DNA from 3 places in the Clostridioides sp. LIBA-7602 genome. Region 1 is predicted to be linked to each of the others. Evidence: riboswitches for the same ligand, from Rfam matches in the RefSeq annotation. Region 1 holds a riboswitch; each other region holds the start of a gene.
What was found. A riboswitch is a leader RNA that binds a small molecule or an ion and turns the genes downstream of it on or off. The one in region 1 is predicted to bind FMN.

Region 1 (10,712 bases):
CTATAGTTAAATTAAATGGCATGGGAATCAAAGTTTATAGAGCAGAAGCCGATACTATAAGTGCTAATTTAGATTTACTTAAAAATGGAAAATTAGTAGAATTTCCATCAAATCATACTTGTTCACATGATGGATGTGGACATCATTAAAAACAAAATAGCTGATGAAGCCACAGGCTTCATCAGCTATTTTATTTTTTTAATAAATAAAGTTTTGTATTTTCAATACTCAAATTTAAGCTTTTATGATTTTTAGTAGAGTCTAAAATTTATAGGTATACTAACTTAGATTTTTTTTGTATGTTGTTCTATATAGTTAATATCATTTAGTATGTCATTAAGTTCTTTATTGAGTGTTTTTAAATCATCACCATCTACATTGTAGTTTAAAAATAGTTCCTCTACATTATCAATGATAGAATTAACTTTTCTAGTAACTTCAACAAAGGTTTTAAAGTTACTACTATTCTTAGCATTTAAAAATTTGTTTAAATCCTTTGATATAAATGATACTATTTCATATTCATCATTAAACAGACCTCTACCAATAGGATATGGTTCAATTCTTTGTAAAAAATATTGATCTTTAGCATTAATATTATAAGTATAAGATATTTCCCAATTGTCTCCTAAATCAAACTTGATAAAATACAATGTACTACTTACTTTTGATATTTTTGTTGCTCCAAGTTGCCTTAAAAGAACTTCAATTGAATCTCCTTGAACAGTATTAATATTCATATATACACATCCCCTTTAGTATTATTATACTATATTTTTTAAAATTTTATAATTAAATAAACAGTAGATATAATAATAGATATAATCATAAGTGGAAAACCTATCTTGAAATACTCTTTAAAAGATATAGGATGCCCATGTTTATTACCTATACCTGCTAATACAACATTAGCAGATGCTCCTATTAGTGTACCATTTCCTCCAAGACAAGCTCCAAGTGAAGTCGCCCACCATAATGGCATGACATCAATACCTTCAGCTTGCATAGTCAAAATAAGTGGAATTAATGTTGCAACAAATGGAATATTATCTAAGAAAGAAGAAACTATTGCTGACAACCATAATATTAATAACATTGTAAATACAAGATGTCCTTCTGTAAGTCCAATCAACGCTTGAGCTAATTTGTTTATTATGCCAACTTCTACTAATCCACCAACTACTACAAATAATCCCATAAAGAATAAAATTGTAGACCATTCAATACCTGCCATAATTTCATCTACATCTTGTTTTCCTATAAGAAGCATTATAGATGCTCCTGCTAGTGCAACGACAGAAGAGTCTATGTGGATTGTACTGTGAAACATAAAACCAAAAAGTATAAATGCTATTAATATAAGACTTTTTATAAGTAAGGGTTTATCTTTGACAGATTTTTTTTCATCGAGTTTTAATATCGCATTCTTAGCTTTTTCATCTACAGTAAGTTCTTTGCCATAAATAAATTTGAAGCATACTATAGTTATAGCAAGTATTACTATAACAGCAGGACCTAGATTTATTACAAAATCCATAAAACTAAGATTAGCGGCACTACCAATCATAATATTTGGAGGGTCTCCTATAAGAGTAGATGTTCCTCCTATATTGGAAGCTAAAATTTGTGTTATTAAAAATGGAACTGGATTAAGTCCCAATATTTGTGTAATAACTATAGTCATTGGACCAATAAGTAAGACAGTGGTAACATTATCTAATACAGCAGATAAAATAGCTGTTATAATAGCAAAACAAATCATTATCTTCCACGGGTCACCTTTAGCTTTCTTTGCAGTCCAGATAGCTATGTATTCAAATAGTCCTGAATTTTTGACGACAGCGACAAACAGCATCATACCAACTAATACACCAATAGTGTTGAAATCTATATGGCTCAATCCCTCATCAAGTGTAAGTATATTGAATATTATCATTAATAGTGCACCACCGACAGCTGCTACAGAGCGGTTTACTTTTTCTGTAATAATAGCTGCCATAACTATTAAAAATATACATATAGCTATTATTTGTTGAAATTCCATAATATAAGTACCTCCATTTGTATTATTTTGTGTCTAATGCTAGTACTATATATAGTATTACTTTTTTATTGTTTTTTCAATGGATGTCTAAAAGTATATTATTTAACAAAGTTTTTGGAAAAGTGACAGAATTTAAAGAAAATTTTTGCTATTTAAATAAATTTTAAAATAATCTCACTACTAATAATATTAAACGACAAACAAAAAAATATACCTTTAAAAATAGAATTTATTGTATCTAATAGTAATTATAAAATATTAAATATATCTATATTATAAAAGTAATAAAAAAAACTTGATTTTGAATATAAAACTGCAATATATTAAAAAAATTATTCATTTCAAACCTTGTAATTTGATTTTATAAATATTATAATTAAATTAATGAATTTTTAACAAGGAATTATTCATTTTTTTGATTTTAAGATTTATTAAGAAAACAAAATTAAATAGGGGGTAATTAATATAATGGATTTTTTAAATGGTATTTTAACAGGCATTAATAATGCAGTAGTATTTGTGAACAATTACTTATGGTCGTATATCTTAATTATAATGTTGGTTGTAATTGGTATTTACTTTACTATTAAAACAAATTTTGTACAATTCAGATATTTTATAGAAATGTTTAGACTTCTGGGTGATGGTACAGCAAATAAAAATGCAAAAAAGGAAGGAAAAATATCTTCATTCCAAGCCTTTTGCATAAGTACATCTTCAAGAGTTGGGACTGGAAATATAGCTGGAATAGCAATTGCGGTAGTAGCAGGTGGTCCTGGTGCTGTATTTTGGATGTGGCTTATAGCATTAATTGGTTCTGCTTCAAGTTTTGTCGAGAGTACATTAGCTCAGATTTACAAAGTTAAAAATGGTCAAGCTTTTAGAGGTGGACCAGCATATTATATGGAGCAAGGTCTAAATAAGAAATGGATGGGTGTTTTATTTTCAATACTTATAACTATATGTTATGGTTTTGTATTCAACGCAGTTCAAGCAAATACTGTTTCACTTGCATTTAATAATGCATTTGGAGTAAGTAAAATGGCTATGGGAATAGGTCTTGGGATTTTAACTGCAATAGTTATTTTTGGTGGAGTACATAGAGTTGCAAAAGTTTCTGAGATAATAGTTCCTGTATTTGCAGGATTGTATATATTGGTTGCTTTAGCTATAGTTGGAATGAATATAACAGAGATACCAAGAATTATAACACTAATAGTAGAAAGTGCGTTTGATTTTAAAGGAATGGCAATTGGTACATTTATGGGAGTTGTAATGACTGGAGTGAAGAGAGGTTTATTCTCTAATGAAGCAGGTATGGGTAGTGCTCCTAATGCTGCTGCAACAGCACATGTAACTCATCCCGTAAAACAAGGTCTAATTCAATCTTTAGGTGTTTTTACTGATACTATAATCATATGTAGTTGTACAGCATTCATGGTATTATTGTATTCAGATTACGCTAGTAGTGGAGCAACTGGAATTGAGTTGGCTCAGGAAGCTTTAACTCATCATATAGGGCCAATAGGGAACATATTTATAGCAGTTTGTATATTCTTATTTGCATTTAGTTCTATAGTAGGTAATTATTATTATGGTGAGTCAAATATGGAATTTATGAGTGGAAGTAAGACTAAACTTAATATATTTAGAGTTTTCGTTGTAGGTATGGTTTTATTTGGTTCTCTTACTCAAGTAGATGTAGTTTGGAACCTAGCAGACTTATTTATGGCATTGATGGCTATAATAAACTTAATCGCAATATCGCTTTTAGGAAAGTATGCATTCATTGCTTTAAAAGACTATACAAGACAAAAAAAATCTGGAATAAAAGACCCTGTATTTATTGCAGATGAAATAGAAGGATTAGAAAATGTATCAGAGTGGCATAGTGAATTGCCAGAGGAACATTTAGGATAAAAAATTGTGAAACTATTTTGAGAGTTTAGAGTTTATATAATTTATATGAATATAATATTTAATTAGTTTATATTACTGGAATTTTTAATTCCAGTAATATTTTTTTATTATATAACTCAGGTGTTATTAAAAGTTTCTTTTAAAAATAGTTTATTTATTATAAAGTTTATCCTGAAATTTATTTTTTCTAAAATTACTATATAATTAAATCTTGTAAACCATCTTCAAAGCTTTCTAAGTAATTACAAAACATTCTAAACTCTTCTATAGTTTTGATTTCTTGTAAATTTCTTAAATCTATCATTATATTACTATATTTATGCAACATAAAACTCATATCATATATTTCACATTTAACAAATCCATCTTGATAACTGTATTTATAAGGTTCATATTTTGAAAAATTTGACTCAAAGTATTTTATTTTAGCATAGCACAATTTGTGTATGTTGAACAAAAGTGCCAGTACAGATTCTTTAACTGCAAACTTGTGTGTGAAGTATTTTATAGTATGGTATTTATCATGTTTAAACTCCCAAATTAAATTCTCATTTAAAGTAAGAGAATATTTTTTTATAAGGTTACGTTTATCTAGTGTTAAATCTTCTATTGAATATGTTTTCATAATTTATTCTCCTCATAAATATTTAATAAGTACTTATTAAATCATAGTATTTTATTGTTGCTTACTCTTAATTATATTGTATGGTAAATTAAAAAAATAATAAAATAGATAATTAGTATACTATTAATATGTGTTATAAATAAAAACAATAGCTTTAATAGTAATATATATATCTTTGTGATATTTTATATTTAGAGTCGTATTTATAATTATTTTAAGATTTTTAAAGTAACCTTGATTATTAATTTATATTTTAGAGGTTTTGAGGGGGGATGCAAATTGTTCAGTAAGAAGGAATATATTGTTGTAGTATGCCGTGATTGTTTTGTATTTTATAATAAAGATAATGGCTTAAAAGAGAGTGTATCATTTTCAATACAACCTATTCCAAATGTGCCTTTTTATCATTATCTATTTGAAGGAGAAACTGAAAAGTTTATTAGAGATATACAAACAAAAGTTTCTATTAAGAAATCAGCCTTGTACATATTAATTCCAGATGATGCATTAGGTATAGACATAAAAGTATTACAAGAATTTTTTATTCAGTTAGGATGTAGAAAAATAATTTTTTCTAAACAAAATATCCTTTTAAGTAATTGTGTGGAAGATTATATTTCAATATCATTTACAAGTAGAGTAGTTGCTATTTCGTATGTAAAAAGTGGAGGAGCTGAATCAATAGATTTTTTTGCTTACAATGAGTTTGATGTTAAGAATATATCTTATATTATTAAAAATTTACATAATGATTGTGTATATTCTGATTTAAAAATATATGTGAATAGTATAGGAATTTCTAATAATTATGAAGATATTGGTAAGATTGTTCAGGTAGATGGTATTGTAAATAATTTTAAAAAATTATATATTGAAAAAACACATAAAGATAGAATTGTTAGTATCTAAAATTATACGGCTTTATATACTTTAATAGGTAAGAGCTTGGATATATATTATATTTGAAATTATTGAGTACCAAAAGAACAAAGATATTTTGTCCTTTTGGTATTCAGTATTTTATATTATTTATACAGGTTTAACATTTAATTAATGACACTATTTAATCTAGAGATTTAAATAAATTTACCATTTCCAATGCACTCATAGCGCAATCATAACCTTTATTTCCAGCTTTTGTACCTGCTCTTTCAATAGCCTGTTCAATATTTTCTGTAGTTACGATTCCAAATATAACAGGTAATTCATTATCTAAAGATACTTTTGCTATCCCTTTAGAGACTTCGCTACATACATAATCATAATGAGATGTAGCTCCTCTTATAACACATCCTAAACAAATTATAGCATCATACTTACCACTTTTAGACATTTTTTGAGCAACAAGAGGAATTTCAAAAGCTCCAGGTACCCAAGCTATTTCTATATTTTCTGGAGAAACATCGTGTCTCAAAAGGCAATCTTCAGCACCTGATAAAAGTTTTGATGTTATAAATTCATTAAAACGAGAATTTATTATTCCTATTTTTAAGTCTTTTCCAATAAGTTTTCCTTCATATATCATTTTTTATTTCCTCCAATTTTATTTATGTTATAGATTTATATTTATAAATATTTTTAATATTAATTGCAAATAATTACTTAGTAGAAAAATATCTTTATATAACTATCTATATAATATCCAACAGATGTCCCATTTTATCTTTTTTAGTTTTTAGATATAACTTGTTAAAGTCATTAATTTCTTCATTAATAGGGACTCTATTTTCTATTTTTATTCCATATTTCTCTAACTGATTTATTTTATCAGGATTATTACTTAAAAGACTTATGCTTTTTATATTTAAATTTTTTAATATTTGAGCAGCCATATAGAAATCTCTCATATCTTCTTCAAATCCAAGCATTAGATTTGCTTCCACAGTATCATAACCTTCTTCTTGGAGTTTATAAGCTTTAATTTTATTTAAAAGACCAATACCTCTACCTTCTTGTTTCATATAAATTAAAACACCATTTCCATTTTCTACAATTTTCTTCATAGAAGATTCTAATTGCAATCCACAATCACATTTTAAAGAGTGGAACACATCACCTGTTAAACATTCGGAATGAAGTCTAACTAGAGTATTTTCTTCCTTTATATCTCCATAAGTAAGTGCAATATGTTCTTCGTCTGAATAAGTATCTTTATATCCTATGATTTCAAAATTACCGTATTTTGTTGGAAGGAAAGCACTAGACACCTTTTCTATAGTAGTTTCATTTAATTTACGATATTCTATAAGGTCTTTTATAGTTATAATTTTCAAATTGTGTTTTTCTTTGAAAATCATTAAATCATCAACTCTTGCCATTGTACCATCATCTTTCATTATTTCACAAATAAGACCAATTTCTTTAAAACCTGCAAGTCTAGCTAGGTCTAGAGAAGCTTCTGTATGCCCATCTCTGACAAGAACTCCACCAGTTTTTGCAATTAAAGGAAAAATGTGACCAGGAGTTTTGAAATCTTTACTTGTAGAATTCTCATCACAGAATAATTTTACAGTTTCAGCTCTCTCATATGCAGATATACCAGTTAGAGTATCTGCACCATCTATAGTAACAGTAAAGGCTGTTTGAAATGTGTCTGTATTTTCTCTAACCATAAGAGGTATATTTAAACTTTTAAATTTTTTTTCAGTAGCAGGTAGACAAATTAAACCTCTACCATATGTAGCCATAAAATTTATTGATTCAGGGGTAGCCATCTCAGCTGCCATTAGTAAATCTCCTTCATTTTCTCTACCTTCATCATCAACAACGATTACCATTTTCCCATTTTTTATATCCTTAATAGCTTCTTCAATAGTATTAAACATGTAATTCACTCCTTTATTATTTTTAAAAACCATTTTTAAATAAAAAATCTTTATCTATATTTGATTTATAGTTAATACTATTGGAATTTAATTCCTTGTAGTTATTAACCATAAAACTATTAACATACTTTCCAATTACATCACTTTCTAAATTAACAAAGTCTCCAATATTTTTTGTTAAGAGAGTAGTGTTCAATTTAGTATGAGGTATAATAGAAACTTTAAATATTTCATCATCTAAATATGATATAGTTAAGCTTACACCATCAATGGCAACAGAACCTTTAAGTATCATTGATGATAAAAGTTTTTTAACTGGTCGTATGCTTACTAAAACTGCATTTTCATCTTTTTCAAACTTACAAATAGTACCTTTACAATCAACGTGGCCTGTTACTATATGACCTCCAAATCTCGAGGAAAGGGTCATAGCTCTTTCAAGGTTTACTTTGTCATTTGTATTTAAGGAACCTAAATTTGTAGAACGAATTGTCTCCATCATAACATCTGCTGTAAACTCATTTTTTCCTAGGTTTGAAACAGTTAGACAAACCCCATTTACAGCAATACTATCTCCAAGGTTTGTACCATCTAATATTTTGTTTGATAGTATGGTTACTTGTCCGCTTTTGCCATTGGAAGTAATTCTTTTAAGTATTCCAACTTCTTCTACTATGCCAGTAAACATTATGACCTCCTTTATACATATATTCATAAAATTTAATTTAAAACATCAGATTCTATCAAAATATCTCCATCTATTAAAGTTACATTATTGATTACTAATTGTGTTGAATCTGATAGATGATTTACTCCTTCTCCAGAAACGAATGTAGGTGCGTCTTTACCACCTATAATTTTAGGGGATAAAAATAATTTGACTTTATCAACTAATTTATTTCTAAATAGACTATCATTAAGTGTAGAGCCTCCCTCAACTAGGACAGAATCAATGTTTAATTCTCCTAATTTATACATTACAAATTCCAAATCTACTAAGTTATTTTTCTGAGGAGAAATTATGACTTCAACATTATTTTCTCTTAATATTGATAATTTTTTACTGTCTTTACAACATGTGAAAACTATAGTTTTACTAGTTTTATCCTCAACCAAATTACTATTAATTGGCAATTTTAGGTTTGTATCTATTACTATTCTTGTAGGGTGAGATATTTCATCTTGATTAAGTCTACAAGTTAGTAAGGGATTATCATTTAAAACTGTGTTTATGCCAACCATTATACTATGATACTTATTTCTGTATTTATGAGTTAGGTACCTTGATGACTCATTAGATATCCATTTTGATTCTAGTGATTTTGTAGCAATTTTACCATCTAGACTTACTGCTGATTTTACAATACAAAGAGGTCTTTTATTTTTTATGTAATAAAAAAATATTTCATTTAATTCTCTTGCTTCTTCTTCTAATATTCCTACAGTAACATCAATGTTGTTATCTTTTAATTTTTTTACTCCATTACCACAAACAAGCGGGTTTGGGTCTAGTGTAGATATGACAACTCTTTTAATCTTATTTTGAATAATTTTATCAACACAAGGAGGTGTTTTTCCATAATGAGAACATGGTTCTAAATTTACATAAAGAGTAGAGTCTTTTAGGCTTTGTTTAGTATCGTTTATAGCATTTACTTCAGCATGATTAGAGCCAAATTTCTCATGATATCCTTTGCCTATTATCTCACTATCTTTAACAATTACACATCCAACTAGTGGGTTTGGATTTGTAAAACCTTCTCCTTTTTTAGCCAATTCAATAGCTTTTTTCATATAATAAATGTCTTTTTCTTTTTGATTTACAAAATTCAAAATATGTACACCTCCTGTTTAATTAGATAATTTTTAAACAAAAAACCCTGAGAATTAACTCAGGGTTTAGAATAATCTACAATAAATGTTTAATAAGAGTACAACAAAATTGCTCTACAAAAAAACTCATTAAACATATCTTCTTCCATCCAGACTTTACTGTCGGCTTTGGAATTTAACCAAATCAACCAAATTTTACCTTGGCTCGCGGGCTGTACCGCCGATTGGGAATTTCACCCTACCCCGAAGATTAAGTATTAAATTTATATTTAGAATGTATCATAAATTATTTTACTTTGCAAACTATTTTTTTCAAAAAATATGTTAATATATAATATAGAATGTCTATAAACTTTGGAATAATGCGATTGTGAATATAAAAATAAAAATTTGAACATAATCAGGAAAGAAGTCTAATTAATTTAAATTAGGAGAGAAATATATGAATAAAAAACCTTTAGAAATATTATCAAAATACTATGGATATACAAGTTTTAGAAAAGGTCAGGAAGCTATAATAAATTCTATTTTGAGCGAAAAAGATGTACTAGCTATAATGCCAACTGGAGGTGGTAAATCCATCTGTTATCAACTTCCAGCGTTGATATTAGATGGAATGACAATAGTAATTTCTCCACTCATATCTCTTATGAAAGACCAAGTGGATGCTTTAAAGGCTATGGGAATTAACGCAGCTTTTATAAATAGTTCATTAAGTAACAAAGAATTCAATGAAATATTAAATAACATTAGAAAAAATAATTATAAAATACTCTATATAGCTCCAGAGAGATTAGATGCACAGGAATTTCTTGAACTAATAAATAATAACAACATAAGTCAAATCGCAATAGATGAAGCGCATTGTGTATCTCAATGGGGACATGATTTTAGGTTGAGCTATAGAAGGATTTCCGATTTTATAAAGAATTTGCCTAAAAGACCTATAATTACAGCATTTACAGCAACAGCTTCAGAAGAGGTACGAGCTGATATAATAAATTTATTGTGCTTAGAAAATCCAGACTGTTATATAACAGGTTTTGATAGAGATAACTTATCAATAAATATAGTAAAATCATCTAGTAAAAATAAATATATTTTAGATTATATTAAAAATCATAAGAATGAGTCTGGAATTATATACGTTGCAACTAGAAAGGAAGTTGAAAATATACATAATGGATTATCTAAGAGAAATATATCTGTGTCAAAATATCATGCAGGTTTATCTAAAAATGAAAGAAGTAAAAATCAAGAAGACTTTATAAACGATGATGTAGATATAATGATAGCAACGAACGCATTTGGAATGGGTATTGACAAACCTAATATAAGATGGGTTATACACTACAACATGCCCCAAAGTATAGAAAACTATTATCAAGAAATAGGTAGAGCTGGTAGAGATGGAGAAAAAAGTGAATGTGTGCTTTTATTTTCTCCAGGAGATGTACATATACAA
Region 2 (10,712 bases), 2.0 Mb from region 1:
ATTTTCTACTAATAATACCATATCTTTATTTGTTTTTTTATCTAAAAATGAATTATTAAAATTACTTTTCAATTCTTCATTTTCATTTAATTCAACATTTTCTATATATTTATCATCTTTATAATTATTGTCCTTTATTTGATAATTATCTCGCTTATTTATTTTGTTTATTAAATTTTGTTTTTCTTTCTTCAAACTAGTTAAGTTTTTTTCTAGTGGACTTAATATTATATTAGTTGCTAATATAATAATTAATATGAACAATATTTTAAGTAGATTTTTTTCTCTATTATTTAATCTCAAAAATAATCACCCATCTAACTTTTTATTTTAAATTTGTAATATTCTCCATCTCTTACAATGCTGTCTATATGATAATATTTTATGTACTTTATTTTTCTTAGGTTATTTAAAACATCTAAATCATTACATACTCCTTCCACTTCCAGTTTATTTTTATCTATTTTTATTCTAGTAATATTATTTATTCCAACTGTTTCATATATTTTTTTTATTTCGTTAAATTTTATTTTAGAGAATTGCTCTCTATTCTCTTCAGTCATTGGTATAGCCTGTTTTGATTCTTTTATTGACGTATTTTGACTTATGTAATTTTTAAGTTCGCTTATAGAGTTTAAATATATAAACGATTTGAATATAACACACATTAAAATTAAGACTATTATTAGTTTATATACTTTATTAGATGATTTAGTTTCTTTTAATCCATTGAGAAAATTTATAGTTTTACAAGGCTTCATTTAAATAATCATTCCTATACTGCTTATATAATTTATACTGCTACCTTCTAAATCTCTATCATAATTATTTTCTACTTTTACTTTATCTTTTAATTTCAATGGACTTATTTCAATATACCTATCTGTATCTTTAAAGTATTCTTCAACAAAATAATTTTCTATTCCATAGTAATAAATGCACTTAAAACTACTTAATAGCTTCTTTACTGATTCATAAGATTTTATTTCTTTTGATAGTAAGTATGTTTCTTCTATTTTTTTATCTCTTGTTAGATTTATAATAAACTGATTTTTTTTACACTCTATAAATACTCCTTCTTCTAAAAAATCTTCTATCAAGTCTAAGTTTATGAGTTTTTGTAGTATATCAAAATTTATATTTATAGCCTTTGGGTTTAAGTTTAGATTTTCTGAAATGCTCTTAATTAATTTAATAATACTTTTTGGAAAAAGAATCACTTGTATATTCAATTTATCATGGCTAGAATTTATAACTTTGTATTTTATTGAATAGTTATTTATATTTATCGGAATGTATTGTGTTATTTCAAATTCAATCATATTTAATATGTCTCTTTTTTTCTTAGTATCTATAACTTCAATATTCCTAATAACTATATCTTGAATTTGAATATTAAAGTATACATTTTTATATGATATTTTTGATTTAGCTATCTCCTCTTTTACAAGTCTAACTACATCTTCTATGTATCTAATCCTCACAACCTCATTACTATCATTTTTTATATTAAAGTTAATCTCTTTTGTAACTGACTTATCTATAAAAATTTTTTTATGATTTTTTCTTAAAAATACAATCCTTATATAATCATCATTTATCTCTAAATTTAAAATTTTTTTAATTATAATCCTCTCCTTTAATTAAACTCTAAAATATATAGATATAAATACTACTTTGGATAGAATTGTTTAGAATTTATATTTACACTTATATCTGTACCACTATCATTTATAACAAGTTCAAATTTACCTGATGTACTTTGAGGAACTGGAACAGTATTTAAATATCCTTTTTCCTTTAAAGACTCTACACTTAGAGATTCTGCTATATTTTCATCATCATTAATAGCCATACTAGCTGCGGTTACTATATTTGCAGCATTTGTATAATCTGCATTTAGCTTAGCACTTTCTTGAACCTTGCTGTATTTAACTAATGCTATACTAGATATAGCACCTAAAATTGTTACTACTACAATCATTTCAACGAGTGTAAATCCTTTTCGTTTTTTATTTATCAATTAAATATTCTCTCCTTTTAAAAGTTTTCTCTAATAAAATTTATTTTTTATCCTAAAAACTAGTAACTGCATCGAACATTGGAATAACCATCGCCAAAATAAAAATTCCAATAATTAATCCCATAAAAATAATTAAAATAGGTTCTATAAATTTCATTATTTGTTCTATTTTATTATTTAATTCACTTTCATAAAATTTATTTATTACATCTAAACTTTTATCTAATTTTCCACTTTCTTCTCCTGTGTTTGCCATTGAAATAAATAATTTAGGAAAAATATTTGCTAGATTTAAGGACTTACCTATACCATTTCCCTTTTTTATATAATTATTAGAAATCTTTAGTCTTTCACAAATAAATTCATTATCTACAACACTTGCTGACATTTCTATAGCGTCCACAATTTGTATTCCACTACTAATTAAGATAGACAATGCTCTAGAAAATCTAGTTGTAGCTACCAACTGATTAATTCTTCTTATAAAAGGCACCTTAAATTTCAGAGAATTAATCAATCTTTTTATTTTATCATTTGTTATAAAAAAGTAAATAGTTACTATTAAAAATAATACAAAACTGAGCATCAGAAAACCTAGATTATTTGTAACTATTGCAGATATTACTATTAAGACTCTAGTTATTAAAGGTGGTTCAATTCCATTACTTGTAAAAATCACCTGAAAATTAGGTATTACAAATACCAATATAAATATCATTGATACGATAGATAATATTATAAGTATTATTGGATAGATTGAAATATTTATTATTTTCATTTTTAATTTGTGTTCTTTATCATAATAATTAGATAAATCATTCATTATTACATCTAGGTTTCCACTAGTTTCTCCTGCTCTTATCATGCTTATAAAAAATTTAGAAAATGTACCTGTTATCTGAAATGATTCTGCTATTGAATTACCTTTTTGGATGTGATTTGATACTATGTTAAGCAAATTTTTTACCTTTTTACTAGACTGCCCCTCAATGACTTCAAATATCTTCGTAATCTCACAACCAGATTCTAATAATATACCTATCTCTTTGCAAATTACTCTAACTTCTTTATCACTAATTCTATTTAATACTAAATAAAGCTTTTCTAAATTATAAAATATACTTTTAGATAATCTCATGTACTATAATTCCTTCCAAATTATATTAATTATAATTAAATAAACTTAATATTTTCTAATTTAATACATTTAACTTTTTCTCACTTAAGTATAATTTATACTCAAATACTTTAATTAAAGTAGATTAAATGAAGTCTAATTATTTAAATGAAAGTTAACTATACAATTAAATTAAATCATTTCATTTACTACTAAACATTCTTCTAATGTAGTAATTTTCTCATTTATTAATCTTTTACAACTATCTTCAAATGTTATCATTCCATTTTTTTGTGCAACATCTTTTATAGTACTAGAATCATCCATATTTCTTATACATGTCTTTATATCATCATTGACTTCTAATATTTCATAAATTGCCGTCCTTCCAAAATACCCTTTGTCATTACATCTCTCACAACCTACAGCTACTTTAGTATTTACATCTCCACTAAAATTATCTTTTATCATAATCTCATGACTGCAATGATTACAAACTTTTCTAACCAATTTTTGAGAGATAACACCTATAAGAGATGCATTCAAAAGATATGGTGGTATTTGCATTTCTAATAACCTAGCTATAGAAGACACTGCATCATTAGTGTGTAAAGTACTTATAACTAAATGACCTGTTATAGCTGCTCTTACTGCTATTTTAGCTGTTTCTGCATCTCTTATTTCTCCAACCATTATTATATCTGGGTCTTGTCTTAATATCGCTCTAAGACCCACATCAAAACTTAATCCTACTTTTGAATTCACTTGAATCTGACTTATACCATCCATCTTATACTCTACTGGATTTTCTATGGTCATTATATTTTTATTTATGCCTTTTAAATCATTTAATAAGGAATATACTGTTGTAGTTTTTCCGCTACCTGTAGGGCCTGTAACTAATAATATCCCTGCTCTTTTATTTATTATATTATTTATAGATTTTATTGCTTCATCTGAAAATCCAAGTTCTATCTTATCTTTTAAGAAAGTATCTCTATTAAGTATTCTTAAAACAATTTTTTCACCATAGACAGTTGGTATTGATGAAACCCTAATATCAATTAAGTTCCCACCTAACTTTACATCCACTCTACCATCTTGAGGAAGTCTTTTTTCCGTTATATCCATTGAGGCCTTTAATTTTACGACAGTAGATAATGATGGATATATATCAATTAAAAACTTTGATACTTCTTTTAGTTCTCCATCTACCCTCATTCTCACTATTAAATGCTCTTTAAATGGTTCTATATGTATATCACTTGCATTTTCTTTCATAGCCTTTTCTAAAAGATTTTCAAATAGTTTTTTTGCATAATCCTCATCAAGTTCAAAGTTATTGTAATATTTATCAATTTTCTCACTTATAAGTTCTCTTTTCTCTTTTTTCAATATAATTTCTTTCCCTGTAGCTAATCTTAAATCCTGTAGAGCGTATATATCTTCATCTTCTATTTCTACTACTAAATTATCATCTTGAAATTCTACTGGAAATACATTATATTTTTTTGCAAGTTTTTCTGGTATTAACATTGGCAAACTACTTTCCTCTAATATAATCTTAATCACCCTTTATATACTTTAATTTATTAGGTATATTCATTTTTTTCATAGAGATATTTTCTTCAGCTTTTATACTTACTTTCATTGGATAAGTAGTTTGTATACTATCTAAATATTTACTGCCTTTATCTACATAATTAGATAGTTTATCTTTATCCCCAATGCATTTTATTTCATAAGGTTGTGCTACAGGAACTCCATTTATATTTATGTGGCTTCCTGCAAGTACAACTTCTGAATACTGATTGATTCTTTGACCATTTATTTCTATGTATTTTCCTCCATTTACTTTTAATTCATTTATGACTTTTACAAGTATTTTATTATAGTCTATACTATTGGCTATATTCCCTGTTTTTTCATCTATAGCGTCTATATTTAATATTATTCCGCTACCTTTCACATCTGAATATGATAGGCTATCTCTAAGAGTTTCTATTTCTGAGATTTTTTCAGAATTTTTTTGATTTTTTTTCATTGAATTAATTTCTTCATCTAACTTGTCTTTTTCTTTTGTTAATTCCTTTATAGACTTTCTTGTCAATTTTATTTCTTTTCTTATTGACTTATCTTTACTTGTATAAACTGTTTGTTCATTACTATAATCTCTAAATATGGTTCCAACAAGTATACCTAAAATAGTACTTGCTAGTATTATAAACACATATTGTTTTTTCATACTGTATTGCTCCTTACAAATTTATTTTTATATGATAAGTTTATTTAATTAACCATTTAACATTTACATATGTTTATTATATCAAAGTTATATATTAAAATTCATCTTTAGTATATAATATCATACATTGAACTCCTATCACTAAATTACTAATATCAAGTATATATCCTTAAATCTTATTTACAAAATACGTGAACTTTCAATAAATATTTTTTTAATATTATTATAAAAGCATAACTTTAAAAAGGATATTCCATTATCACACCTTAACTCAAACTAAAGATATTGTAGCTAAGTAAGATATTTTTTGTAAAATTATTTCTAGAATATTAATTTTTTATATAACAATCTCTATTAATTAATAATTATTTCTTAATTGTATCAAAAACAGCAAACTGGCATAGCTTCAAAGCTACGCCAGTTTACTAAAAATCATCTTTTATAATTAATATCTAATTTAATATATATGTTCTTATACATTTTTCTCATATTTTAAAATTCTTTTAACTAGTTTGTCTCTTAACTTTCCAACTTCATCGAATCTCATGTTAGGAATATAGTAACTTTCTATAATATCATGCTTAGACTTAGCTCTCTTAAGATTTAACACTGCCCAACAAATTAAATCATCCAAAACTTTTTCATCAAATTTAATGTCTTCTTCATATTTAAGTAATTTTTCCCTATTTAAAAATTGATTTAAATTAATTGTCTCCTCTTCTTTAAAAGTTGTGCTTATAGTTATACCTATATCTAAGTCAGTTAATAATACAGTCTCAATTTTCTCAGGAATAAGTGGATAATGATAAACTTCTACATTTAAACCTTTTTCAATAGCTTTTTTATACACTTTATTTAATAGTGTAGTTTTCCCAGTTCCTATTTCTCCATCTAAATAATACACCTTATTTACATCTTTTAAAATGTTTTCTGTATAATCTAAACATCCTACAGGAGTTATGGCTGAACCAAATAAATGTTTTGCTTTTTTTAAATTCCCTGTGCTCTCAACTCCATCAAACAATTTTTTAATAAGTTCTTCTGTAACTAGATTCACTTTACCATAATCCATACAGTCAGAATACTTTTCCTCTATATCTCTAAAGATTGGTTCTGATGCTTTTAAAAACTTAAATGCTCTTTTAAATGCATTACTAATATCTTTATCGTATCCTGATATTTCTTGTCTGTTTTTTTCTAACTCTTCTGTATTCCAGTAATCACCTAAATTAATTATCTCGTCCAAAGCTCCTGGTAGCTTTGGGTCCATAGTGTGCGGAGCAGTTGCATCCATAAGTACCACGCCTAATTCCTTTATAACCACACCGTCCAATGAACTTGGGTCAGAAGGACAGTTATATAATTCGATATCATATCCTCTATTTAAAAATTCTTTATAAATTTTTTTCATAAGTGAGGATTTTCCTACTCCAGGTCCACCTTTTAAACAAAAAACTCTTTTTACATTTTCAGGAATTATATATTCAAAAAAAGAATATGAGCCTTGTGATGTGTTCCCACCTGGAAATGCCTTCTTTACCTTTCCTTCCATATTAGCGCCTCCTCATAATTTACAATATCTCTTAATTAAGATATTAATATTATACGAGTTTTGTTACAGCTTTATGCTTTTGATAAATCTAAAACTTATCATTCAATACCAATAACAAATTAATTTTATCTAATTATAGTAGATTTCCATACTATGTGATTTAACTTTTATATACTTTTATGTATGAATATAATTTCACTCTTTATACAGTAATATAGTTGTGTATTGTTTAAATCCAATTGTTTCCGTTGTAATTTTATGTTAAAATAATATTACAAAATACATCTGTTTTTCTTCAGAAACGGGTGAAATTCCCTATCGGCGGTAAAAGCCCGCGAGCCTTATGGCATAATTTGGTCAGATTCCAAAGCCGACAGTAAAATCTGGATGGTAGAAGAAAATAGTATATGAGTACCTTTATGTAATTTTGCATGAGTAATCTATACAACTCCTTCAACTACCGTATTTATTCATGAAATTAAACACATTCGAGGTACCTAAGATGTAGGTGCTTTTTTGTTGTTTATTTTATAACCATTCTGTACTTATAAAATCTATTATATAAAAGATTGGAGTGTTATCATGAAACAAAAATGGATAGTATTAATTATCATCTGTATTGGTGTATTTATGTCTACTCTTGATGGAAGTATACTAAATATCGCAAATCCTACAATCGCTACTGACTTTAAAATTAACATGTCACAAATTCAGTGGGTTGTAACAGCTTATATGCTTGTCGTAACAGCTACTATGTTATTTTTTGGAAAACTCGGTGATAAAGTAGGCTCAAATCGACTATACACGTTAGGATTTTTTGTATTCACAATAGGTTCTTTTCTGTGTAGTATATCACATAATTTATCAACATTAATTTCCTCAAGAATATTTCAAGCAGTTGGAGCAAGTATTTTAATGGCAACTGGACTTGGCATAGTTTCTAATGCATTTCCAGCAAATGAAAAAGGAAAGGCTATAGGAATCACTGGAGCTGTAGTTGGTATAGGAAATATGAGTGGTCCCGTAATTGGAGGGATACTTTTAGAACATTTCGGATGGCCTTCTATTTTTATTATCAATATACCTATTGGTATTGTAGCAGTCTTTCTTGGAATTAAATTTCTTCCTAGACCTGTTTTAGATGAACAAAATAATAGCTTTGATATTCCAGGTCTTCTACTATTTGCAACTTGTACTACACTTATATTACTTGCGATGAATGGAAAGGGAGATACAAGATTGTATCTAGGAATAGCATCACTTATAATATTCTTACTGTTGGCATTAAGAGAAGTAAAATTTGAACAAAGTTTTATTGACTTACCTCTATTTAAAAATAGAAATTTCACTGTAGGTAACATTATCGGAATAGCTTGTTATTTTCCTCAAATGGCAGTGTCTTTCCTACTTCCGTTTTATTTAGAGCAATTAAAAAATTTATCTCCTATGATGGCTGGTTCTGTAATGACTGTACATCCACTTATTATGGTACTTATAGCTCCTATTGCAGGTTCTCTTTCTGATAAACATGGTGCAAAGAATATTTTAACAGCATCTTTTTCATTTATGACTATTTCCCTTGTTGGAATGGCACTTTTAAAGGCAGATTCACCATTGTTCCTTCTAATTGCATGTTTAGTTATTTTTGGACTTGGACTAGGTGCTTTTAGTTCACCAAACAATAGTAGTATCCTTGCAGATGTCCCTCCACAAAAACAGGGATATGGAGGTAGCTTTCTTGCAACTGTTCGTAATTTATCATTTGCTCTTGGAACAGCATTTTTTAGTAGTTTCTTTGCACAAAGCCTTACATATAATCAAAATTTTAAAAGCCATACATCAGCTTATGTCACAGCTAGTAATCAATCTTATTGGATTGCAGCAGCAGTATGCTTTATAGGACTTATACTAACTATTTTCTTTATGAGAAAAACAGATAAATCTATTTCTTAAATAAAATTTATTGGTTATTTCATTAGTGAATAAATTTTTAAATATACTAATCTACATTAATTTATAGTAGTTTTGCTAAGTTTTATAATTTTTAACAATAAATTGCTAATATTTATTGCTTATAAACAACAAGGATGCCAAAAAATGACCATTAAAACCATTTTGAGGCATCCTATATTTTATTTTGATATTAATACAATTAAAACTAATCTAATCTTATATAGATTATCTAAACAAGTATTATGCCAACATTTGATATTTTAAATTTAATCTACTGTTATCTCATATCCATGTTGATTGTATTGATTTACAATTTCTTCCCATAGTTCTTCAACACCAGTCTTTTTTAATGAAGAAACAGGAATTACTTTTTCACTACTTTCCAGTTGTAATTTTTTTCTTATTATACTTATATGTTTTTGATATTGCCCTCTAGATATTTTATCTGCCTTAGTTGCAATAACTACACAGTTGTATCCAAAGTGTTTTATCCATTCATACATAAGCTTATCATCTGCTGTAGGCTCATGTCTAATATCTACAAGTAGAAGTATAGAACATAATTCTTGTCTACTTTCTAGATATCTTTCCATTATACCTCCCCATTTTTCTTTTTCAGACTTAGCTATCTTTGCATATCCATAGCCCGGAAGGTCCACAAAATAAAACTCATTATTTATTAGGTAAAAGTTTATAGTTCTAGTTTTTCCTGGTGTTTGACTAGTTCTAGCAAAGTTTCTTCTATTAAGCAATGTATTTATTATTGATGATTTTCCAACATTTGACCTACCAGCTAATGCTATCTCTGGAATTCCTTCTGCCGGATACTGTGATTTATTCACAGCACTCATAGTTATCTCTGAACTTCTAATTTTCATTCTTCTCACCACTCTTTAATAAAGCTTGTTCCAATACTTCATCCATGTGTTCTACGAGTACAAACTCCATTTTTTCTTTTACATTTTCTGGTATTTCATCTAAGTCAGCTTCACATTCTTTAGGAATTAAGACTTTTGTTATGCCAGCTCTGTGAGCTGCTAATAATTTTTCTTTAACTCCTCCTACTGCTAGGACTCTACCTCTTAAAGTTATCTCTCCTGTCATAGCTATATTGCCTGGAACAGGTCTTTTAGTAAGTGCTGAAATCACTGCAAGAGCCATAGTTATACCAGCTGATGGCCCATCTTTTGGAACAGCACCTTCTGGAATGTGTATATGGATATCATTTGTCTTATAAAAGTCTGGGTCTATATCAAACTTGTCCACTATTGACCTTATATAAGAGATAGCTGTCTTAGCAGATTCCTTCATAACATCCCCTAGTTTTCCAGTTAATACAATTTCTCCTTTACCTTTAAGTACATTTACTTCTACTTCAAGTGTAACTCCACCAACTGCTGTCCATGCAAGACCATTTACTAGTCCTATTTGAGGATTAACTTCTGCAAGTTGATACTTAAAGATGTCCTTTCCAAGATATGTCTCCAAATCAGACTTATTTACAACAACTTCTTCAAGAGTTGGGTCTTCAACATATTTTTTTGCAACTTTTCTACAAATTTTACCAATAGTTCTCTCTAGTGTTCTCACACCAGCTTCTCTTGTATAATGATTTATTATGCTTCTTAAAGTCTCATCATCCATTTTTATGAAGTTTTCTTTTAAAGCATGTTCTTTAATTTGTTTTGGAAGTAAGTATTTTTTTGCTATATTTAGTTTTTCTTCTTCTATATATCCAGATACTTCTATTACTTCCATTCTATCTAATAATGGTCTTGGTATATTACCTAAACTGTTTGCTGTTGTAACAAATAGTATTTTT
Region 3 (10,712 bases), 1.7 Mb from region 1:
GGTCTAAAAGAATTAAGTGAAAAGCTAGAAGTAGGTCAAGTTACTTTAAGAGATATTATAGCTGAAATTAAAAAGCCAGGAAGAGACCCAAGAGAAGAAGGAATAAAACCTATTCTTAGAACTGATGTCTTAAAAATTGAAGATATACAAGAAGGCATGTCTTTAAAAGGTACAATTAGAAATGTTGTAGATTTTGGTGCATTTGTAGATATTGGAATAAAAAATGATGGGTTAGTTCATAAATCAGAAATGAGTAATAGCTTTGTAAAAGACCCTATGAGTATTGTTACAGTAGGAGATATAGTTGATGTAAAAGTTATTGGAATTGACTTAAACAAAAAAAGAGTAGCTTTATCAATGAAAAAATAAACAAATTTATGTATTGTTATTTTGAATTCTATATTTGTAAATACAACTTATAGTAGGTATGAGTATCAAAAATTAAAAAAGTATATTGTAAAAAACAATGTTAAAAAGAAGTAAGATAGTCTTGAAAATCAGGAGGAAAATGAATGATTTTTATAAAAAATGGTAAAATAAACACCATAACAAATGGAATAATTAAAGGCGATATCCTTATAGATGAAGGAAAAATAATAGAAATAGGAGAAGACTTAATAGCACCATTAGATGCAGATATAATAGATGCAAGTAATAAACTTGTGTTCCCTGGATTTATAGATGCTCATACTCATTTGGGTCTATGGGAAGATGGGATAGGTTTTGAAGGGGCAGATGGAAATGAAGAAACTGACCCAATAACACCACAATTAAATCCTATAGATGGAATCAATCCAATGGATAGAACATTTAAAGAAGCTTTTGAGGGTGGTATAACTTCTGTTTGTACAACACCTGGAAGTGCAAATGTTATGGGAGGTCAATGTATAGCTATAAAAACACATGGAAAAAGAATTGATAAAATGGTAATAAAAAATCCAGTTGCATCTAAAATAGCATTTGGAGAAAATCCAAAAAGTTGCTATGGTCAAGATGATAAATCTCCTCAAACTAGGATGGCTATAGCAGCCTTGCTTAGAGAAAATTTAAAAAAGGCGGAAGAATATCTAGAAGAGATTGATTTATATGAAAGTCATGATGATGAAGACTGTGAAAAGCCTGAATATGACATAAAAATGGAAAGTTTAATACCTGTGCTGAGAAGAGAAATTCCTTTCAAGGCACATGCTCATAGAGCTGATGATATGTTTACAGCAATAAGAATTGCAAAAGAATTTAACTTAAAACTTACATTAGACCATTGTACAGAGGGCCATCTTATTGTAGATGAATTAGTAGAAGAAGGATTTCCTGTGATAGTAGGTCCATCTTTGTCAGAAAGGTCTAAATTTGAACTTAGAAATCTGACATTTAGTACAGCTGGAATACTTTCAAATGCAGGTCTTGATGTATGTATAATGACAGACCATCCAGTAATACCAGTTCAATATCTTCCAATATGTGCAGGCATAGCAGTTAAACATGGTATGAAAGAAGAAAAAGCAATAGAATCAATTACAATAAATCCAGCTACAGCTTTAGGAATAGGAGACAAAGTAGGCTCCATAGAGGTTGGCAAAGATGCAGATATAGTAATTTGGGACAATTCTCCACTAGAGATTCAAAGTAATGTACTTTACACTATAATAAATGGCAAAGTAGTATATGAGAAAAAATAACTTGACAATTATTAAAAAATTAACTAATATAAGAGTGTAAGGAAAATTAAAAAATCAAAGAAGATCTTCGGGGCAGGGCGAAATTCCCTACCGGCGGTATAGCCCGCGAACTACTTAGGTGGTTGATTTGGTGAGATTCCAAAGCCGACAGTAAAGTCTGGATGAGAGAAGATATTTATGGAATATAAATAAGTTTATTTTAGTTTGTTTAAACTATATCCATAAAAACTCGAAGATAGGATCTTCGAGTTTTTTGTTTTTCCTAAAAAATATAAACTATTGATTAGGAGGAAAGTAGTTATGCAAAATACAGTAAAAAGAGGTAATATGATTTCAACAAGAACTTTGGTGGTTATGTCAATTTTATCTGCAATATCTTATTTATTGATGTTTATTCAAGCACCAATACCAGGTATTTTTCCAGATTTCTTAAAAATTGACTTATCAGATATCCCAGCAATATTTGGTGGTATGTCTTTAGGACCATTGGTTGGATTTGGTGTAGTTGTAGTAAAAAATATACTACAAATGATAACAGCAACAACAACTGGAGGAGTAGGAGAATTTGCAAATATATTAATTGGTGGTTCTTATGTACTTATACTTTGTTATTCATATAAGAGAAGTAAAGATTTAAAGGGTGTAGTAATTGGATTTGTATTAGGGACAATAGCTATGACTATAATTGGTTCATTGGTAAATTATTTTGTAATGCTGCCACTTTATGGGCAATTAATGGGACTAGATGCTATAATAGGCCTAGGCTCAGCTATAAATCCTCAAGTTCATGATTTATTTACTTTTGTAATTTGGATGATAGCTCCATTTAATGTATTAAAGGCTGTTATAATATCTTTAGTAACATTACCACTTTATAAAAAAATGGGAAATGTAATAAAAAAATAATTAGACAAGAAAATATAAAATTTTAAAATTAAATGTATTGAATAGCCATAATTTATTTATAACTTCGGTCCTATATTGTGATTGATATATTAAATAGATTATGGCTTTATTAATTTATCAAAAATTGTATATAAAATAAGAAATATTTAGGCAAATTTAATTTTTAAAATAAAGGAAGAATTAAAACGATTAACTATTAAAATACTAAAAAGGTATCTATAATACACAGAGCGAATTCATAATAAATAAAAAATAAAGATATTATAAAAAATAAATAAAGATTTATGCTTAATTTTTTAATAATATCTAATTTAATAATGATAGGGGTGTAGATAGATGAGTATATCTAAAAAATTGAAAAAATTATTTTTAGATGATAAAGGGTATTATTTTAATAGTAATTGGGAAAATATTCATATAAGTGTTGATAACGAAGAGTTGAAAATGCCTTTAAAGTATATTACAAATGAATACATTGAAAATATGGAAAGTGTAAAGTATGATTATCGTGAATTAAAAAATATAAAAAATCAAACTGATGGGATGTGTATTCTAGCGATAAGGCAAAACTATAAAGCCCTAGAGTATGTAAAAAAGCAAACAGAAGAATTATGTTTAGAGGCAATAAGGTATAACTATAAAGCACTAAAATATGTAAAAGAACAAACAGAGTATATATGTCTTGAAGCTATAAAAAAGGATTGTAATGCACTTAAGTATGTAAGAAACCAGACAGAGAAGCTTATTATAAAAGCAATAAGATATTCTTCAAATATAGATGTTGTAAGTATACTAAAAGCTTTAGAGGTTCAAACAAGAAGTATATGTTTAGAAGCAATTAAAAAAGATGGTAGGTGTCTTGCATATGTTAGAGAACAGAGTGAAGAACTATGTATAGAAGCGATTAAGCAAAACTATAAAGCATTACAATATGTAAAAAATCAAACAGATAAGATGTGTATGGAAGCTGTAAATCAAAATGGTATGGCACTGCAATATGTAAACAAACAAAAAGATGAAATATGTATGGAAGCTGTCAAACAAGATGGAAGAAGTCTGCAATTTGTTAATAATAAAACAGAGGAAATATGTATAAAGGCTATAAGATATTTAGATAAAAAATATAATATTAAAGATGTGTTAAGTTACATAGATAATTATACAGAAGATATATGTATAGAGATTGTAAGACAAAATGGTAAGATGTTAATGTATATAAAAAATCAGACAGAAAAAATGTGTATTGAAGCAGTGAAAGAGAATTATAAGTCTCTTAAGTATGTAAAAGAGCAATCTGAGAAAATATGCAAAGAAGCTTTAAAGCAAAGTTGTAAGGCAAAAGAGTATATAAAAATTATTATTGAAGACTGTATATAATGTCTAGATATGGCCATCAATAAAAAAAGATAAATAGAAGTACTTTATAATAGTCTAGGCTTATACTATAATTAATTAAGCAGTGATATAAATTCACATGACGATTATATCAAAATGGAGATGAATTGATGGCAAAAATATATTTAGAAAATGAAAATAAAACTAGAGAAATAGGATATAAATTAGGTAAACTTTTGAAAGAAGGTAGTGTTATCTGTTTAGTAGGAGATTTAGGGGCTGGGAAAACTACAATGACACAAAGCTTAGCAGATTCATTAGGTATAAAAGATTATATAACAAGTCCAACTTTTACTATAATAAATGAATATGAAGGCAAAATATCTTTGTATCATTTTGATGTTTACAGAATAGGTAGCAGTGATGAAATGTATGATATTGGATATGATGAATATATAAATTCAAAGGGAATTTGCATAATCGAATGGGCTAATCTAATAGAAGATATACTTCCAGAGGAATATTTAAATATAGAATTAAAGTATAAAGATGATGGAAGAGAAATGATATTAACTCCAAAAGGAGATTTTTACAAAGAAATAGTTGAGGAGTTGACTAAATAATGAAAATACTAGGTATGGATACATCTTCTATGGCAGCAAGTGTATCAGTTGTAGAAGATGATAACTTAATATGTGAGTTTACAGTGAACAACAAGAAAACTCATTCGCAAAAACTTATGCCAATGATAGAAAGTATGTTGAACATGAGTGATTTAAGTATAAAAGATATGGATTTATTAGCTGTATGTATAGGGCCTGGGTCATTTACAGGTCTTAGAATAGGTATGGCCACAGTAAAAGCTATGGCTCATGTAAATAATATACCAATAATAGCAGTGAATTCTTTAGAATCTCTAGCAAATAACATGAATCTATGTGATAGGAAGATATGTTGTATATTAGATGCGCAGAAGAATCAAGTCTATTCAGCTAAATATAAACTTGAAAATGGAGAGCTAATAGAATTAGAGGGTGTTAATGTTGTGGAATTTGATACTTTATTAGAGGAAATAGTATCAAGTGATGAAGAATTTATAGTAGTTGGAGAAGCGGTATATAAGTATAAAGATAAGTTAGAAAATATAAAAAATGTAAAAATACCATCACCAGCTAATAATGTATCTAATGCAGGAAGCTTATGCTCTTTGGCATTAAGTAAATATAATAAAAATATAGATGTACATACTTGTTATACAATAAATCCTATGTATATCAGAAAATCTCAAGCTGAGGTACAATACGATGAAAAAATGAAGAGGCTAAATGATGAAAGATAATACAAAACTAATAGTAGATGATATAAAAATAGAAGAAATGACTATTAAAGATATAGATGAAGTTTTTGAAGTAGAAAAAAATTGTTTTGAAGATTATTGGTCAAAAGAATCTTTTAGAAAAGAGTTATCTAATGAAGTAGCAAGGTATATAGTAGCTAAACTAGATGGAAAAGTTGTTGGATACGTGGGAATTTGGCTTATACTTGATTAAAAAATAGCTACGCACACTCGTGACTTTAGTCGTGAGTTAGTAGCTAAAGTAGTCAGCATATAGGGAAACTTATATGTAGAGATAGGAAAGAACCTATCCAATACTACTTGAATTGCTGGAAACCCCTAAAGCTAACTAAACTAAAACATAAGGATGAAATAAACCTAAGTGTGAAAGTTACGAAAGTAGAAAAAATTGGTTAGATGGTATAAGGTTAAACCCTAAGTACTTTAAAATGGGCAATCAGCAGGTAAGCTCCGAATAGGAGAAACTTCAACGACTATTCCTCTTGAGGGAAGTACACTACAAGCTATTGGTAGTGGAAGTGGGTAGACCTTAACGGATAATGCCGAAGGATAAGATATAGTCTGTGCTTGCATGAAAATGTAAGAAGTTCATAAGAGAACTGCATAGGTAGTAGCGAACTTATGTGAACGACAACCTCAAAAATGATAAAAGTTAAGGGCTTACAGTTCTTATATATGTTATTTAAAAAATAAATATGAAAACCTTCAAAATACTTGTTTTAAATGTTAATATTATGATGGGTGATGAATAATCAGAAAAAACAAGTAAAGTGAGGTGATAGTAGTGGAAAAGTCATATAAGTTTAGAATGTATCCAAATAAAAAACAGCAAGAGTTAATTAATAAAACTTTTGGATGTTGTAGATTTGTATATAATAAATATCTTGCTAAAAAAATAGAAGTTTATGAAAACGATAAAGACATTTTTACTTATAAACAGTGTAGTTCTGATTTGACCAATTTAAAAAAGGAATTAGAGTGGCTTAAAGAACCTGACAAATTTTCACTACAAAACACCTTAAAAGATTTAGAAAACGCATATAAAAAATTCTTTAAAGAAAATGCAGGATTTCCTAAATTTAAATCAAAGAAAACTAATAGGTTTTCATATAGAACTAACTTTACAAATGAAAATATTATGCACCTTGGTCAATATATAAAATTACCTAAACTTGGTATGATCAAAGTAAGGGATAAACAAGTACCTCAAGGGAGAATACTTAATGCTACAGTATCCAAAGAACCAAGTGGTAAATATTATGTATCATTATGTTGTACTGATATAGATATTAAAGCATTTGAAAATACTAATAGTCAGATAGGTTTAGATTTAGGAATTAAAGAATTTTGTATCTCAAGTTGTGGAGAATTTATAGAAAATCCTAAGTATCTTCAGAAGTCATTAAACAAACTTGCAAAATTACAAAGAGAATTATCAAGAAAAACAATTGGTAGTTTAAATAGAAATAAAGCAAGGTTAAAAGTTGCAAGACTTCAAGAACATATAGCTAATTGTCGAGAGGATTTTCTACAAAAACTATCTACTAAATTAATACGAGAGAATGATATTATTTGCATAGAGGATTTACAAGTAAAGAATATGACTAAAAATCATAAACTATCTCGCTCTATTTCTGATGTGTCATGGTCAGAATTTGTCCGTCAATTAGAATACAAGGCTAATTGGTATGGTAGACAAATTGTAAAAGTAGGTAAATTCTTTGCAAGTTCACAAATATGTAATAAATGTGGGTACAAAAACGAGGAAATGAAGAATTTAAATATAAGAGAATGGATTTGTCCTTGTTGTAATGTAACTCACAATAGAGATATAAATGCAAGTATAAATATACTAAAAGAAGGACTAAGACTAATGACAGTTTAAAATAAATAACTTATGTAAGAACCGTAGGAACTACGGGGATAGCTTGTGGAGAATTGGTAAGACATATTTTAGTATGCAAAATTCTATGAAGCAGGAACCCTGTGACTTTAGTCATGGGAGGTTCAGGAGGGGCATATAAATAATGTGGCTGTTCATAGTGACTATAGAGGCAAAAAAATAGGAGATAAGTTAATAAAAGGTATAGTTGATTTATGCAAAGATAATAATATTGCATCTATGACACTAGAAGTTAGAGCATCAAATAAAATAGCACAAAATTTATATAGAAAATATGGATTTAAAATGGGTGGAATAAGAAAAGAATACTACAGTGATAATAAAGAAGATGCAATTATAATGTGGAACCAATTAAAAGAGGTGTAGAGTTTATGAGTGATATAATAACATTAGCTATAGAAAGTAGTTGTGATGAAACAGCTGCATCAGTTTTAAAAAATGGTAGAGACGTACTTTCAAACATAATCTCTACTCAAATAGAGACACATAAAAAATTTGGTGGTGTAGTTCCAGAGGTAGCTTCAAGAAAACATGTGGAAAATATTGATATAGTTGTTCAGGAAGCTTTAGATAAAGCAAATGTAGGATTTAATGACATAGACCATATTGCAGTTACATATGGACCTGGTCTAGTAGGAGCCTTGCTAGTAGGCTTATCTTATGCTAAAGCACTTGCATATACTTTGAATATACCACTTGTAGGAGTAAATCATATAGAAGGTCATCTAAGTGCAAATTATATAGAGCACAAGGATTTGAAACCTCCTTTTATAACATTAATAGTATCTGGAGGTCATACTCACTTGGTTGAAGTCAAAGACTATGGTAAGTATGAAATTTTAGGAAAAACTAGAGATGATGCATCTGGAGAGGCATTTGATAAGATTTCAAGAGCAATGAATTTAGGTTATCCAGGAGGTCCAATTATTGATAATCTCGCTAAAAAAGGAAATAAACATGCTATAGAATTTCCAAGAGCTTATTTAGAAGAAGATAGCTACGACTTTAGTTTTAGTGGATTAAAATCTTCTGTATTAAATTATCTAAATGGAAAAAGAATGAAGAATGAAGAAATAATAGTTGAAGATGTAGCAGCATCTTTTCAAGAAGCTGTAGTAGAAGTTTTATCGACTAAAGCACTAAAAGCAGCAAAAGATAAAGGCTATGATATTATAACCCTTTCTGGTGGAGTTGCTTCCAATTCGGGTCTAAGAGCTAAAATAACAGAGCTTGCAAAAAATAGTGGGATAATTGTTAAATATCCTCCTCTAATTTTATGCACAGATAATGCAGCTATGATAGGGTGTGCAGGATATTATAATTTTATAAATGGTAAAACACATGATATGAGTTTGAATGCAGTTCCAAATTTAAAGATAAATCAGTAATATAAACTAAATTTATAAGTATATTAAGGATTTGTTTCAAAAAAGTAACTAGAAGTAAAATTGAATATAATAAAAATAAATATAGTATATATTAAAACTTGAAGTAAAACTATGTATAACATTTATATTCTAATGAATTGCAACGTGTTTAGAATATAAAGGTCATCTTTAGTCTGAATTTGCTTCAAGTTTATTTTTTTGTAGAAAGATTATTTTAAAAAGTGGGTAATGTACCCTTTTTTTCTCCTATTAAAAAGTCTTATACTAATTATAGAAAGATTAAGGAGGGGAAGAAATGAGTCAAAGTAAAGAAGACAAGATAAGAAGTATTTTAGAAGCAAAAAATATTAAGGCAAATTTTCAAGATAAAGAAAATTTAGATGAATTTAGTGAAAAAAAGGCAAGTAAAAGAGCTGATGATTTATTAAATGTATATTATAATACATTATCTACAGCTGATATGGAATTTCCATATTGGTATAATAGAGAATATAGAAAATCAGATGGTGATATACCTGTAGTTAGAAGAGCTAAGGCTCTTAAATCTGCTTTTTCTCATATGACACCAAATATAATACCAGGCGAGAAAATAGTAATGCAAAAAACACGCCACTATAGAGGGTCATTCCCAATGCCTTGGGTAAGTGAAAGTTTCTTCGTAGCTCAAGGTGAACAAATGAAGGAAGAAGCAAATAAGTTGGCTAGTAATACAGCAGATGAACTTACAAAATTTGGTTCTGGTGGGGGAAATGTAACTGAAAGTTTTGGAAATGTTGTTTCAATAGCTGGTAAGTTTGGAATGAGAAAAGAAGAAGTACCTGTACTTGTAAAAATGGCTAAAGAATGGGTTGGAAGATCAGTTGAAGATGTAGGTTTTCATTATGAGAAAATGATGCCAGATTATGATTTAAAAGAAAAATTAATGAGTACGCTTATTTGTATGTTTGATTCAGGATATACACTTCCTCAAGGTAGAGAAGTTATAAATTATTTTTATCCTTTGAATTATGGATTAGATGGAATCATAGAAATGGCAAAAGAATGTAAGAAAGCAGTTGCAGGAAACGCATCTGGAGATGGACTTATTGGAATGGACCGTCTATATTTCTATGAAGCAGTTGTTCAAGTTATTGAAGGATTACAAACTTGGATTTTAAATTATGCAAAACATGCAAAATATTTAGAGAGTATAGAAAAAGATTTGGAAGCTAAAAAAGAATATTCAGATTTAGTGGAAATATTAGAACATATTGCACACAAACAACCTCGTACATTTAGGGAAGCGCTTCAATTGACTTATACAATTCATATAGCATCAGTAAACGAAGATGCTATATCTGGTATGTCTATAGGTCGTTTTGGTCAAATCTTATATCCTTGGTATGAGCAAGATATAGAAAAAGGAATAATTACAAAAGAAGAAGTAATTGAATTATTAGAACTTTATAGAATAAAGATTACTTGTATTGACTGTTTTGCTTCAGCAGGTGTAAATGGAGGAGTATTATCAGGAAATACATTTAATACATTATCTATAGGTGGATTAAGAGAAGATGGTTCTACAGGAGCAAATGAATTAGAAGAATTACTATTAGAAGCAAGTATGAGATGTAGAACTCCTCAACCTAGTTTAACTATGTTGTACGATGAAAAACTTCCAGAAGATTTCCTAATGAAAGCTGTTGAATGTACAAAGCTTGGTTCTGGTTATCCAGCATGGGTAAACAACTCAAATGGAACAACTTTTATGATGAGACAATTTGCTGATGAAGGTATGACTGTTGAAGAAGCTAGAGCTTTTGCATTAGGTGGATGTCTAGAAACATCTCCAGGATGTTGGAAACAGTTAACTTTAAATGGAAAAACATATTCTATAGCAGGTGGAGCAGGGCAAACAGCTGGTTCTGGAGTACATTTTTTAGCTAATCCTAAAATATTAGAACTTGTTCTTATGAATGGTAAAGACCATCGTATGAATGTACAAGTATTTGAACCTCATAATAAACCTCTAGATACATATGAAGAGGTTGTAGAAGTATTTAAAGATTATTATAAACAAGCAATAAATGTTCTTGAAAGAGCAAATAATATTGAGCTAGATATATGGAGAAAGTTTGATACCTCTGTAATAAATTCACTATTAA

Region 2: another riboswitch for FMN. It lies ahead of ACTG45_RS17965 (MFS transporter); the one in region 1 lies ahead of ribD (bifunctional diaminohydroxyphosphoribosylaminopyrimidine deaminase/5-amino-6-(5-phosphoribosylamino)uracil reductase RibD).
Region 3: another riboswitch for FMN. It lies ahead of ACTG45_RS01305 (ECF transporter S component); the one in region 1 lies ahead of ribD (bifunctional diaminohydroxyphosphoribosylaminopyrimidine deaminase/5-amino-6-(5-phosphoribosylamino)uracil reductase RibD).

Annotation. Positions count from the first base shown of each region.
Region 1 covers NZ_CP196991.1:1,854,958-1,865,669, forward strand. Annotated here, with positions in the region: gene ACTG45_RS08850 (NifB/NifX family molybdenum-iron cluster-binding protein) at 1-149, shown strand, start outside; gene ACTG45_RS08855 (hypothetical protein) at 285-740, opposite strand; gene ACTG45_RS08860 (ArsB/NhaD family transporter) at 779-2,044, opposite strand; gene ACTG45_RS08865 (alanine/glycine:cation symporter family protein) at 2,513-3,964, shown strand; gene ACTG45_RS08870 (hypothetical protein) at 4,161-4,589, opposite strand; gene ACTG45_RS08875 (hypothetical protein) at 4,869-5,498, shown strand; gene ribH (6,7-dimethyl-8-ribityllumazine synthase) at 5,653-6,114, opposite strand; gene ACTG45_RS08885 (bifunctional 3,4-dihydroxy-2-butanone-4-phosphate synthase/GTP cyclohydrolase II) at 6,221-7,414, opposite strand; gene ACTG45_RS08890 (riboflavin synthase) at 7,437-8,102, opposite strand; gene ribD (bifunctional diaminohydroxyphosphoribosylaminopyrimidine deaminase/5-amino-6-(5-phosphoribosylamino)uracil reductase RibD) at 8,135-9,247, opposite strand; FMN riboswitch at 9,381-9,502, opposite strand; gene recQ (DNA helicase RecQ) at 9,690-10,712, shown strand, end outside.
Region 2 covers NZ_CP196991.1:3,858,998-3,869,709, forward strand. Annotated here, with positions in the region: gene ACTG45_RS17925 (hypothetical protein) at 1-303, opposite strand, end outside; gene ACTG45_RS17930 (hypothetical protein) at 318-761, opposite strand; gene ACTG45_RS17935 (pilus assembly protein PilM) at 762-1,484, opposite strand; gene ACTG45_RS17940 (type II secretion system protein) at 1,673-2,023, opposite strand; gene ACTG45_RS17945 (type II secretion system F family protein) at 2,076-3,161, opposite strand; gene ACTG45_RS17950 (GspE/PulE family protein) at 3,333-4,712, opposite strand; gene ACTG45_RS17955 (DUF881 domain-containing protein) at 4,705-5,385, opposite strand; gene ACTG45_RS17960 (ATP-binding protein) at 5,858-6,937, opposite strand; FMN riboswitch at 7,225-7,340, shown strand; gene ACTG45_RS17965 (MFS transporter) at 7,520-8,890, shown strand; gene yihA (ribosome biogenesis GTP-binding protein YihA/YsxC) at 9,157-9,768, opposite strand; gene lon (endopeptidase La) at 9,758-10,712, opposite strand, start outside.
Region 3 covers NZ_CP196991.1:201,753-212,464, forward strand. Annotated here, with positions in the region: gene ACTG45_RS01295 (Tex family protein) at 1-369, shown strand, start outside; gene ACTG45_RS01300 (amidohydrolase) at 513-1,679, shown strand; FMN riboswitch at 1,739-1,856, shown strand; gene ACTG45_RS01305 (ECF transporter S component) at 1,980-2,585, shown strand; gene ACTG45_RS01310 (DUF4116 domain-containing protein) at 2,922-3,962, shown strand; gene tsaE (tRNA (adenosine(37)-N6)-threonylcarbamoyltransferase complex ATPase subunit type 1 TsaE) at 4,091-4,543, shown strand; gene tsaB (tRNA (adenosine(37)-N6)-threonylcarbamoyltransferase complex dimerization subunit type 1 TsaB) at 4,543-5,259, shown strand; gene ACTG45_RS01325 (GNAT family N-acetyltransferase) at 5,249-5,470, shown strand; gene tnpB (IS200/IS605 family element RNA-guided endonuclease TnpB) at 6,053-7,162, shown strand; partial or broken gene rimI (ribosomal protein S18-alanine N-acetyltransferase) at 7,283-7,546, shown strand; gene tsaD (tRNA (adenosine(37)-N6)-threonylcarbamoyltransferase complex transferase subunit TsaD) at 7,552-8,568, shown strand; gene hpdB (4-hydroxyphenylacetate decarboxylase large subunit) at 8,864-10,712, shown strand, end outside.